2 regions of the Shewanella sp. DC2-4 genome follow, and region 1 is predicted to be linked to the other one. Evidence: riboswitches for the same ligand, from Rfam matches in the RefSeq annotation. Region 1 holds a riboswitch; the other holds the start of a gene.

Region 1 (5,512 bases):
TACGATTGGCTGCCACTTCGGCATCGAGCCATGCAAGGAATCGACTCACGGCGACGCCATCGCGGATATGACAGGCACGCATGCCGGCCAGTTCTGCGGCGTTTTTCTGCGCTTTAGGTAAAGCGACAGGATCGATTCCAGCTATCAATTTTGCTCCTGCCTCACGGGCAATGTTTTGTGCCCAAGCGTTTGCAGAATTCGGATCGGCCAGTAGTTTTACGTCCTGCATGCTGGCGAGTGTATCGGCAAGAGATGCCTCGCCCTTAAAGCTTACGCCAGCACCAACATGCTCCTCAATGCCCTCTGGGAGTTTGCTTAAATCGGTGAAAAGCTGCATATCGCCATTGGCGTGGAGCAGGGCACTGCCGAGTACAACGGGCAGGCGCGGTACATCATTGCCGCGAATGTTGAGTAGCCAGCAGAAAGAATCTAAGGCGGCGATTAAGGCGACATCACCACCGGCTTTTTTTACTAATGCACCAATTTCAATGCGTTTTTGCAGGCTGGTTTTACCAGCACTCTCGTTGCTAAACAAAGTGATAGGAGCGTTCGACGGTGCTGGCCGATTCTGCCAATGCAAATCGATGGGGTTTTGTTCAACTGCAACTAATTCGATTTGGGATTTATTTAAGGTTGCTTTGGCATTTTCATACCAAGCTAAGGTGTGTAAGCGCGCATCGAAGCCAACGCGAGACCCCGCTGGTAACGTGTCACATAACCACTCAATTTGTGGTGTATCAGTTAGGCTTTCATAACTGAAAAGTGTGGCATCGACTTGCAAACGAACTTGAACCGTATAGCGGCCATCGGTAAATATTGCGGCTTTATCTTTCAATACGATAGCCATACCCGCCGAACCGGTAAAGTTGGTTGCCCAGTACAAACGTTCGTTATGTGCTGGCACATATTCGCCCAGATATTCGTCGGCACGGGGAATAATAAAAGCATCGAGATTAGCAGATGTTAATTCGTTACGAATAGCACCGAGACGGTTAGCGATTGATTGTGACATAAGGGCTCCAATTAAGACTGGCATGCTATGCGAGTCGGTAGGCGAAGATCGCCTAAGGATGAGTAGGTTTATGTTGATTTGAGTTTTAACCGGCTCGGATTATCGCAAGTCTAGCGCGCTAGATGCAAGGGTAGCGAATAAAGGATTTTGTATACAATCGTGAATTTGTGCAGGTAAGACGCTTGAGGTTATGGGGTTTGTTGTTAATTTATTTATGTGATTTTGAGCATGAAAAGTGAATTAAATAAAAGGTTGGTCATGTTTTAATTAGGACTTGTTCCTTACAAATTAGCAACTTAAGTTTTATTCAATCGCTAACATTTGGACCCTATGCTAACATTTGCCATCTCCACTCGGGGTCAGAGTGGGGCACATGTATCAGTGGAGTAAGCGATGCAAATACTAACAATAGATGTGGGCGGTACTAAAGCCCTGTTCGAACTTCAGCTCGCGGGACATACAGAACAATATAAAATCCCCACAGGTGAAGGTTTTAAAATTGAAGAGTTAAATAATCAAATCGCGGCGTTTGAACGTGATTATGATTTACAGCATTACCAACTAGCGATTGCCGTACCTGGACTGGTACAAAATAATCGTTTGGTTTCTTGTAAATCTTTACCTGGACTCAATGGATTGAGCTTCGATACAGTCAAAACCCAAGGTGAGCTTAAGTTTATCTGCAACGATATCGATGCGGGTATGCAAGCGACTTGTGATGCTAAATATGCCTGTGAGTTATTGGTCATGTGCGGCACTGGGATCGGTATGTCTATTGCCTTTAATGGACAAGTCTTTACGGGAGCGACGGGCGTGGCGGGGGAGTTGGGGCCTTGTCGCGTGATGACAGAATCTGGCGAGTTTAGTTTAGAGCAACTGGCCAGTGGCGATTCAGTGCGCAGCCGCAAAATCTCCACTCAGGATGATTTATATCGCGCTGGCAGTTATCTCGGCATGGGATTAGCGTGGGCGGTTAATTTATTTAATCCCAATCGAATTTGGCTCGCTGGCGGTATGATGAATAGCGCTCCTTACTACAAAGGCTGTCTCGAAAGCTTAAAGCAAATGGCATTAAGCGCGCCCTTAGCTGAGATGAAAATCAATCGTGTCGATGATATGGAGACCTTGGTTTGCCGCGGTTTATCTGTGATGCTCGCAAGGGACTATCCCCGCGCATAAGGATCATAAATACCCCGCGCATAAAGATAATAAATATTGCTCGACTATGGTTTGCGCTATGAATGTTTAGTGATTGAGGTTTAGCTGCATAAGCGACGTAAATTGTGAAATATAAAGCAGGACTTATGATGCCTTTGGCATATCGAGTCCTGTTTTTTTATTCTTAAAGTATTCAGATAATCCTCATTATCCAAAGTAAATATTAGCGATAGTTTAATTTGCATAATTCCTTTCTTATCAGATGCCTAGTTCTATTTACGATTTTAGCCAATAACACAGTTGATAATATTTTGTTGCAATTTTATTGCGCTTACGCTTATGCTGATATTTGCAATGACAACGTTGTCATTGTGTGTAAAAGGCAAACCAGTTGAAAAACTGGGACGCAAAGCCTCCGGTCTAAGGGTTCGTCTGTACCTATGATAGCGGGGATACCACAGGTTTTTCTTCGTGCAGTTGTCAGTCGTTTTGCATGGTTTTAAGAGAGTGCTGTTTCCTGTCTACGCTTTGTTTGCCTTATTGATTCATATAAAAATTCAATAGGGATATCTCATGTTCAAGACTCAAATTTCAACAACAGCCTTGCTAGTGGCATCAGCGCTGGCATCTACCATCAGTGCCAGCGTTTTTGCAGCGGCACCCGGTAAACCGACTTTAGGTTGGGGCGAAACTAAGTTCGCTATTATTGAAGTGAATCAAGCGGCTACCGCTTACAATCAATTAGTTACGGTGAAAGATGCCGCCGATGTCTCCGTCAGTTGGAACCTTTGGAGTGGCGATGTGGGCAATAAAGCCCAAGTGTTACTCAACGGCAATGTAGTTTGGGAAGGCCCATCTGGCGCGTCGGGAACTGCTAACTTTAAGGTGAACAAGGGCGGCCGTTATCAGATGCAAGTACAACTGTGTAACAGCGATGGCTGTACGGCGAGCGATGCTAAACAAATCCTCGTGGCTGATACCGACGGCAGCCATTTAGTGCCACTCAATGCTCCCCTAAAAGAAAACAACCGTCCCTATGCTAATAAATCAGGCAAAGTGGTGGGAGGTTACTTTGTCGAATGGGGCGTATACGGTCGTAAATTCCCGGTCGATAAGATACCTGCGCAAAACTTAACCCATATTTTATATGGCTTTACCCCAATTTGTGGTGGTGATGGCATCAATGATAGCTTGAAAGAAATCGAAGGCAGTTTCGAAGCGTTGCAACGTGCCTGTAGTGGTCGTGGTGATTTTAAAGTTGCGATTCACGATCCTTGGGCAGCGATTCAAATACCGCAGGCGGGAGTGAGTGAGCATTCAGATCCTTACAAAGGGAACTTCGGTCAATTGATGGCACTTAAGCAAGCACATCCAGATTTGAAGATTTTACCTTCGGTCGGTGGTTGGACCCTCTCGGATCCCTTCTTTTTCTTCGGTGATAAAACCAAGCGCGATATCTTTGTCGCTTCGGTGAAAGAGTTTCTACAGACATGGAAATTCTTCGATGGCGTTGATATCGACTGGGAATTTCCAGGGGGGAATGGCGCTAACCCAAATTTAGGTAATGCCAATGACGGTGAAACCTATGTGACTCTGATGCGTGAACTGCGGGCGATGCTTGATGAACTAAGCGCCGAAACGGGTCGTACCTATGAGCTGACCTCTGCAATTAGCGCAGGTGACGATAAAATTCAAAAAGTCGATTATCAGGCTGCTCAGCAGTACATGGATTACATCTTCTTGATGAGTTACGACTTTAATGGTGGTTGGACTAATACTGAACTCGGCCATCAAACCAATCTGTATGAAGCGAGTTGGGATCCCAATACCCGTTACACCACAGCTAATGGCGTTAATGCGCTGTTAGGCCAAGGTGTGACCCCAGGGAAAATTGTGGTCGGTGCCGCTATGTATGGCCGCGGCTGGACAGGTGTTAATGGCTACAGTGGTAATAATCCTTTCACGGGGACGGCAACGGGCAAAGTGAAAGGTACTTGGGAAGCTGGTGTGGTGGATTATCGTCAGATAGTGAACGATTACATGGGAAGCGGTTGGACTTACAGTTACGACGAAACAGCCGAGGCGCCATCTTTGTTCAAGGCATCTACTGGCGATTTAATCACTTTCGATGATGCTCGTTCAGTTAAAGCCAAGGGGCAATATGTGCTTTCTAATCAACTTGGTGGGCTCTTTGCGTGGGAACTTGATGCCGATAATGGTGACATTCTGAATGCCATGCACGAAGGTTTAGGCCATGGTGAAGGCACCACTCCGCCAGTGAATAAAGCGCCCATTGCCAATGCTGGCGCGGATGTGAATGTCACCGGTCCCGTCGATGTGACGCTCAATGGTAGCGGTTCGCGCGATCCTGAAAACGCTGCCTTAAGCTATCTCTGGACTCAAGTCTCTGGGCCAAGTGTTGCCATCGCGAATGCAGATATGGCGAATGCGACTATTCAACTGGGAGCAACCCAAACCGATGTCGCCTATGGTTTTAGCCTTAAAGTCACGGATCCTGAAGGGTTATCTGCCACAGATTCAGTGACAGTGACCAACAAGGCTGATACGCCTAATCAAGCACCTGTAGTGACTCTGGCTCCGACTGCGACAGTTGAAGCGGGTAAAACCGTCAGTATAGTGGCGAATGCCTCCGATGCAGATGGTGATGCCTTAACCTACGCTTGGACTGTGCCCGCAGGCGTGTCGGCAACCGGGCAAAATAGTGCCACGTTAGTCGTTACTGGCCCCAATGTTACCGAAGCGACCCTCTATGGTTTGAGCGTGCTGGTTTCCGATGGTGCCTTAGATGCAAGTGCATCGACGAATCTGACTGTGACGCCAAAAGTGGTCGGCGGTGGATGCGATGCAACCGATCCCAATGCTGGTAACTACCCTGCTTGGCAAACCAGTGTGGTATACAACACTGGTAATACTGTGAGTCATAGTCAGTTGGTATGGAAAGCAAAGTATTGGACTCAGGGCAATACGCCATCTCGCACCGCAGACCAATGGCAGCTACTCAGCCAAGTTGATCTCGGTTGGGATGCGGGTGTGGTGTATAACGGTGGTCAAACTACTCGCTATAACGGTCGTGTTTGGAAGGCGAGTTACTGGACTAAAGGTGATGTACCGGGTGTTGCAGCAGTATGGGTTGATATTGGCGCGGCAACCTGCCAGTAATTATCCAAAATTTTGATATTATTGGTTAAAAAATAAAGCCCTGCGAAGATTCAGGGCTTTTTTCTTTATTAAGCGTTAGGTTTTTTTATGAATACAGCCGAATGCGTTAAGACAGACTCATTGAAGACTGATTTAATCAATCTTAAGCAGTTCCACATCAAA
Region 2 (5,512 bases), 2.4 Mb from region 1:
CCCAGTAACTTACCCGTAATAGCATGCACGTTATCCCCCACGCCAGTGCGTAAGTTAATTTCGAGCATAAGTAATGAGGTATAGGCGGACACGCCCCAAATAACGACGAGTAACACTAAAGCAGGGATAATACCTAAAGCCGCTGTGGCTAAAGGTAACGCTAACATACCTGCGCCAATGGCCGTCCCGGCAACGATGGCGATCGAGCCTAACATTTTTGAATTCACACAATAGTCCTGTTCAATAATTAATTATTATTTTATTTGAGTAAGATTTGAACCGATAAAGCCTTGCGTCTTAAATCGAAATAAGCGACACATCACTTAAAGCATCCAATCAGATCTCGACCTAGCAGATCAATTGGCCCCAATAGCTTTTGAATGTTTCAACCCAGTAGCCATTGAGGCTAACTAAATCGATTATTGAAAAATGGCATGACTTTCAATTGTGATAGCCCAAATTAATGTACCGATATAAGCATCGATTAAATAGATAGTTTGGGACATTAACAGAGCCAAACCCAGTGGGCAAGCCAGTTGTGAACAAAGAAGGGTAGCAAACGATACGGTAACAACTTAATAGCGCTGTGATAAACGAAAATATACAAGCCAACAAAATCGCTACCTTTGTTGAGAATACCTGTAATCTTGTATTAGGCTCGAATCAAAATAAAGCCGGTCTTTTTCCATCCGATGCAGACAAAAAGGGCTTAAACACAGTGAATATGTTTAAGCCCAATCACATCATGTTGAGAATTGATTAACTCAAAATGTTAATTTACAGCTCAGTCCACGCCATAGCCCAAGAAGCGCCAACACCTGGCTCAAATCCTGTGGCAGAAGCCGACCACTGCACGCAATAGCCGCTATAAGGGAATGGCTTACATTGATACACTTTGCCATTTTTAGGCTGTAACACTGTAGTACCTGCAACGTAACCTTTCACGCCTGCTGGGAATACAAAATCAGCTTCTGGTGCAGGAGCTTGATCCTTTAAGAAGAGATCAAAGTTCTGCTGAATAACATCACCTTGTTTAGGCTCAGCTTTTACCTGCAAATGATAATGCCCAGCTTTAGGCTCAACGACGTCTAACACTAAGCTCGCGCTGGTATTGTTAACAGTTTGGCTCACAAAACCTGCCGCTGTGCCATCATGGCTAAACAAATACGCTGACACTAGCATCTCGGCGTTACTGGTCACATCAAAGCTGACCTTCGCCGCACCATCGATAATTTGATAATCGTCAGCAAGTGAAGTGACTTCTAAGCTGTTGCCCGGAGCAGGAGCTAAATCAAATCCCACTTCGACACGCTCAATACCTGAGTTTTTCGCTGTAAAAATGTCGTTTTTGCCATACACAGGCTCAATCACACCCGATGCATTTTTTTGTCCCGCTTTTAACTGGGACTGCTGGGCGTTAATCGCGCTCGCTAATAGGAAAGGCCAATTTTGTTTATCACCTTGAGTCGCATCACTAATGGTAATGACTGTTTGCTTAGCCGCTTGCTCACCATTGGCGTCAAACACCCGGGTCATCACTTTATCGCCTGCTTTTAGATCGAGTGACGGATTGATATCCCCCACATCTTGCCATTCACTCGGCACAACAGGACCCGAGCCCAAGTTCACATCGATAGCATTGTAGAAACTATTCGTAGTATCGCCCACTTCCCACACGGCCAAGATCACTTGATAACCACTGCGACCTTCTGGCACGTAGCAGTCATGGGTCACTAACTTAGGCGGCTGTTCCATACCACCATCAACTACGCAAAAGGGAGCTAAGTCAAAGCTCGCTCGGCTCAAAGCTTGGTTTGGGTTCCAATCTTGGCGAGTTAAATAGTAACGCCAATTACGGGTGACATGATTTGCTGTGAACTGCCAACTGAATTTATTCCAGCCCGATTTAATATCCGTCTTTGCCCAACGGCTCGGACTTTGTTCATCCAAAGGTGAAAAAGCACCATTGCCAGCACTCGCCAATTTGCCATCAGCAGGACCTGATTCAGGAAAACCCGATGGCCCCTCAACACTTTGCGGCTCCCATTGCACCGCGCCACAATTGGCATTTTTACCTGTTTTACAGGCATATGAACGCGATTCTGGTGCCACAACATAACCGTGCGCCTGCGCAGAGATACTCACAAACGCATTCGTCGCCATTACTGCCGCGGCCAATAAACTCAATTTAGAAATAGGGGAAAAAACAGTAGAATTTGCCACTTTAATGCACTCCATTGATTGCCTATCATCCTAAACATAATGATAGGCTTAGATATAAAAGTGGTATTTGGGCAAACAACAGCATTAAACAGCAGTCGTTTATCTTTCACAGAAATCGAATTCTGCGGCAACTCCGCTATCTTAGTTCACTAAAAAATCCATTTACAACCTTAGACCGGAAGCTTTGCGTCCTAACTTTTCAATTAGTTTGCCAAATACAGTCGTTATCATTGAGTCACTACGAGTTAACAGTATGTAACCAAGTAGAAATGACTTGGCTAAATTAGCAACAAAAGACAACGTTGTCAAAAAATAATTCATTTATATTCATTAAGTTACAGAATGTGAATCGGTATTTTTCTGACACCCGTCAAACATTTATCAGCACCTACTGTTATAAACTCGTGCTTGAAACTAAATCTTACCTAGGTATAATGCCCACCTCGCTTCGGGGGAGTAGCTAACTGGATTTCGAGCCATCGTCATCTAGGGTGAACATCAACATACTTGGCAACATGCCATGGTGTTCACAGCAAATCATAGATTTGCCCAGCAAGACCTGAGCACAATGACCGCACCTAGGGGTGGACGGTTTATTGTGCTTATGTCATAACCACCCCTAAAGGATTACACTTGGAAGCCCTACTTGCCTCAACCTTTACGGTTGCTATCGCCGAAATTGGTGATAAAACTCAATTACTTGCACTAATCCTCGCCGCAAGATTTAAAAATAAAACTGCCATTATTTTAGGTATTTTGCTGTCGACATTATTTAACCATTTTGCCGCAGCTTGGATTGGTCAATGGGCCATTAACTGGGTAAGCCCTGATCTTGCACGTTATTTAGTGGCCGCGTCCTTCTTCGCGATCGCTCTTTGGGTGTTAATCCCCGATAAAGTCGATGCAGAAGAGAGCCGTTTCTATAAAATGGGCCCCTTTCTCGCCACCTTTATCCTGTTTTTTATCGCCGAAATGGGGGATAAAACGCAAATAGCAACTGTGGTATTAGCCGCAAAATACGATTCATTAACTATGGTGGTTGCTGGCACAACCTTAGGCATGCTGCTTGCTAACGTACCCGTAGTGATCGCAGGCCACTTCAGCGCCGAAAAATTGCCTATGTTGTGGATACACCGTGGCTGCGCCGTATTGTTCGCACTCTTAGGCGTAGCAACACTGTTCTTCTAAGAATCGAGACTGGGGTTTTGCTGCAGAATAAAATTTCTTCACGCAATATTTCATTCTTTTAAACCTAACCGTTTTGCAAGTCGGTGCAAATTACCTGTATCGATTTGCAATATTCTTGCACACGCAGCCCAATTTTGTTTATTCGCGGCTAAAACTTGGCGAATAAGTTGACGCTGATATCTCTCAGTCGCAGCCTTAAGCCCCAGCATAACACTGGAATTATCTTGCGATTGTCGCTCACGACAGGCCGACTCAGACCTAAATGCTAATTCACTGGCTGGCGTTGCGGCATCTGATGGCCTATCTTCGTCGACTGTTTTGTGTGCTTGATTCATCAAAGAATCGAGCTGAAAATGTTTATCACTTAAGCTGATATAAGCCGTTTTTAGCTCGGCTTTCGCCAACACCGCAGCCCTGTGTATCGCATGCTCTAGCTCACGCACATTACCCGGCCATGTGTATTGCTCTAATAACTGCTGCGCTGCGTGTGTGATATTGATATGGGTGAGTCCTAACTTCGCTTTACAACGTTCAAGAAAAAAACCTGTCAGCATAACAATATCTTGCCCACGCTCTCTTAATGGTGCTACGTGGATAGGAAATACGCTCAACCTATGGTAAAGATCGAAACGAAAGCGCCCTTCCGTTGCCTCTTGGTGCAAAATTCGATTAGTGGCGGCAATAATCCGAGTATTAACTTTTAGGCTCTTATCACTGCCCACTCGCTGTAATTCTCCGTATTGTAAAACCCTCAATAACTTAGCTTGCAGCCCCAAGGGAAGCTCCCCGATTTCATCTAAAAACAAAGTCCCCTTGTCAGCGAGTTCAAACTTGCCTTGCCTATGACTGATTGCCCCCGTAAATGCCCCTTTTACATGCCCAAATAACTCGCTTTCGGCGACGGACTCAGGCAATGCAGCGCAGTTCAAATAGATAAGTGATTTATCGGCTCTGGTCGATTGATTATGTATCGCCGCGGCCACTAACTCCTTACCCACGCCAGTTTCGCCGGTAATTAATACCGATAAATCAGTGCCTGCCACGGCACTTATCTGCTGCTTTAGCGATTGGATCTGTGTGGATTGCCCTATGATCTCCTGCTGACTAGCAGGACGATTGAGCACCTCAGTGCCATTGGAGACTTCAACAACTTGGGATTCTAGCTGTTGCATCAATAACGCAGTATTAAGACTGGCTGCGGCCAGTGCGCTGATCACACGCAACTCGCTATCACTAAAATCATCAAACTGATGAGGGTTGAAACCATCAATGGTGAGCGCCCCAATTAAGCGATCGTTCGCGATTAGTGGTAAACCAATGCAAGCATGTACATGTAAGTTCGCACTATGATGTGGAATTAAACCATCATACGGATCAGGAAGTTCACTGTCGGCCGGGAAACGAACCACATCGCCAGCACGGGCGATAGCCTCTAATCTCGGATGTTCACTAATTTGAAAGCGCCGCCCTAACACTTCGGCAAAGAGCCCATCTATCGCCAAGGGGACAAATTGCTGCTCCCGAAATGCCAATAATGCCGCAGCATCACAATTGACACGCCGCCTGACCACTGCCAACAAACGCTCAAATCTGTCTTGCGTCGACACGCCGACAGTTAAATCTAAGGCTAACTGAGTTAAATCAGCATGGGCACTCATAGCACATCCACAGTCAAATAAAGTCATATTGACAACAGTGTAATGTCAATTTGACTAATATCAAATTGTCATTATGACATCAGCAAGTGATTTAAAATGTTGAAATACGCTAATACCAATAAAAATCAAAACCTTAAAATATTGGCATGGTGAGTGCAATAAGAGATTTAACTAAATAAGCAAGATTTACGTAGCGCATTCATTATTAATTATCACAGGTGTATTTATGACTATTCATGTAAAAAACAATATCCACTGGGTGGGTCAACGCGATTGGGAAGTGCAAGATTTTCATGGTACTGAGTACAAGATAACTAAAGGCACAAGCTACAATAGCTACCTTATCCGTGAAGAAAAAACCGTGTTAATTGATACAGTTGATCATCGGTTTAGCCAGCAATTCTTACAAAATCTTGAAGCTGAAATTAATTTAACCGACATAG

What was found. Region 1 has a riboswitch for cyclic di-GMP ahead of HQQ92_RS04825 (glycosyl hydrolase family 18 protein). Riboswitches for the same ligand answer to the same signal wherever they lie in the genome.
Region 2: it holds a riboswitch for cyclic di-GMP, as region 1 does, so the genes downstream of both, gbpA (N-acetylglucosamine-binding protein GbpA) here and HQQ92_RS04825 (glycosyl hydrolase family 18 protein) in region 1, are expected to answer to the same signal.

Annotation. Positions count from the first base shown of each region.
Region 1 is NZ_JABRVR010000002.1:944,143-949,654, forward strand. It holds gene HQQ92_RS04815 (aminopeptidase P family protein) at 1-1,012, opposite strand, end outside; gene HQQ92_RS04820 (ROK family protein) at 1,406-2,191, shown strand; cyclic di-GMP riboswitch class I at 2,542-2,630, shown strand; gene HQQ92_RS04825 (glycosyl hydrolase family 18 protein) at 2,744-5,350, shown strand; gene HQQ92_RS04830 (FKBP-type peptidyl-prolyl cis-trans isomerase) at 5,483-5,512, opposite strand, start outside.
Region 2 is NZ_JABRVR010000002.1:3,317,479-3,322,990, forward strand. It holds gene HQQ92_RS15200 (aromatic amino acid transport family protein) at 1-215, opposite strand, end outside; gene gbpA (N-acetylglucosamine-binding protein GbpA) at 778-2,223, opposite strand; cyclic di-GMP riboswitch class I at 2,347-2,446, opposite strand; gene HQQ92_RS15210 (TMEM165/GDT1 family protein) at 2,857-3,411, shown strand; gene norR (nitric oxide reductase transcriptional regulator NorR) at 3,462-5,069, opposite strand; gene norV (anaerobic nitric oxide reductase flavorubredoxin) at 5,296-5,512, shown strand, end outside.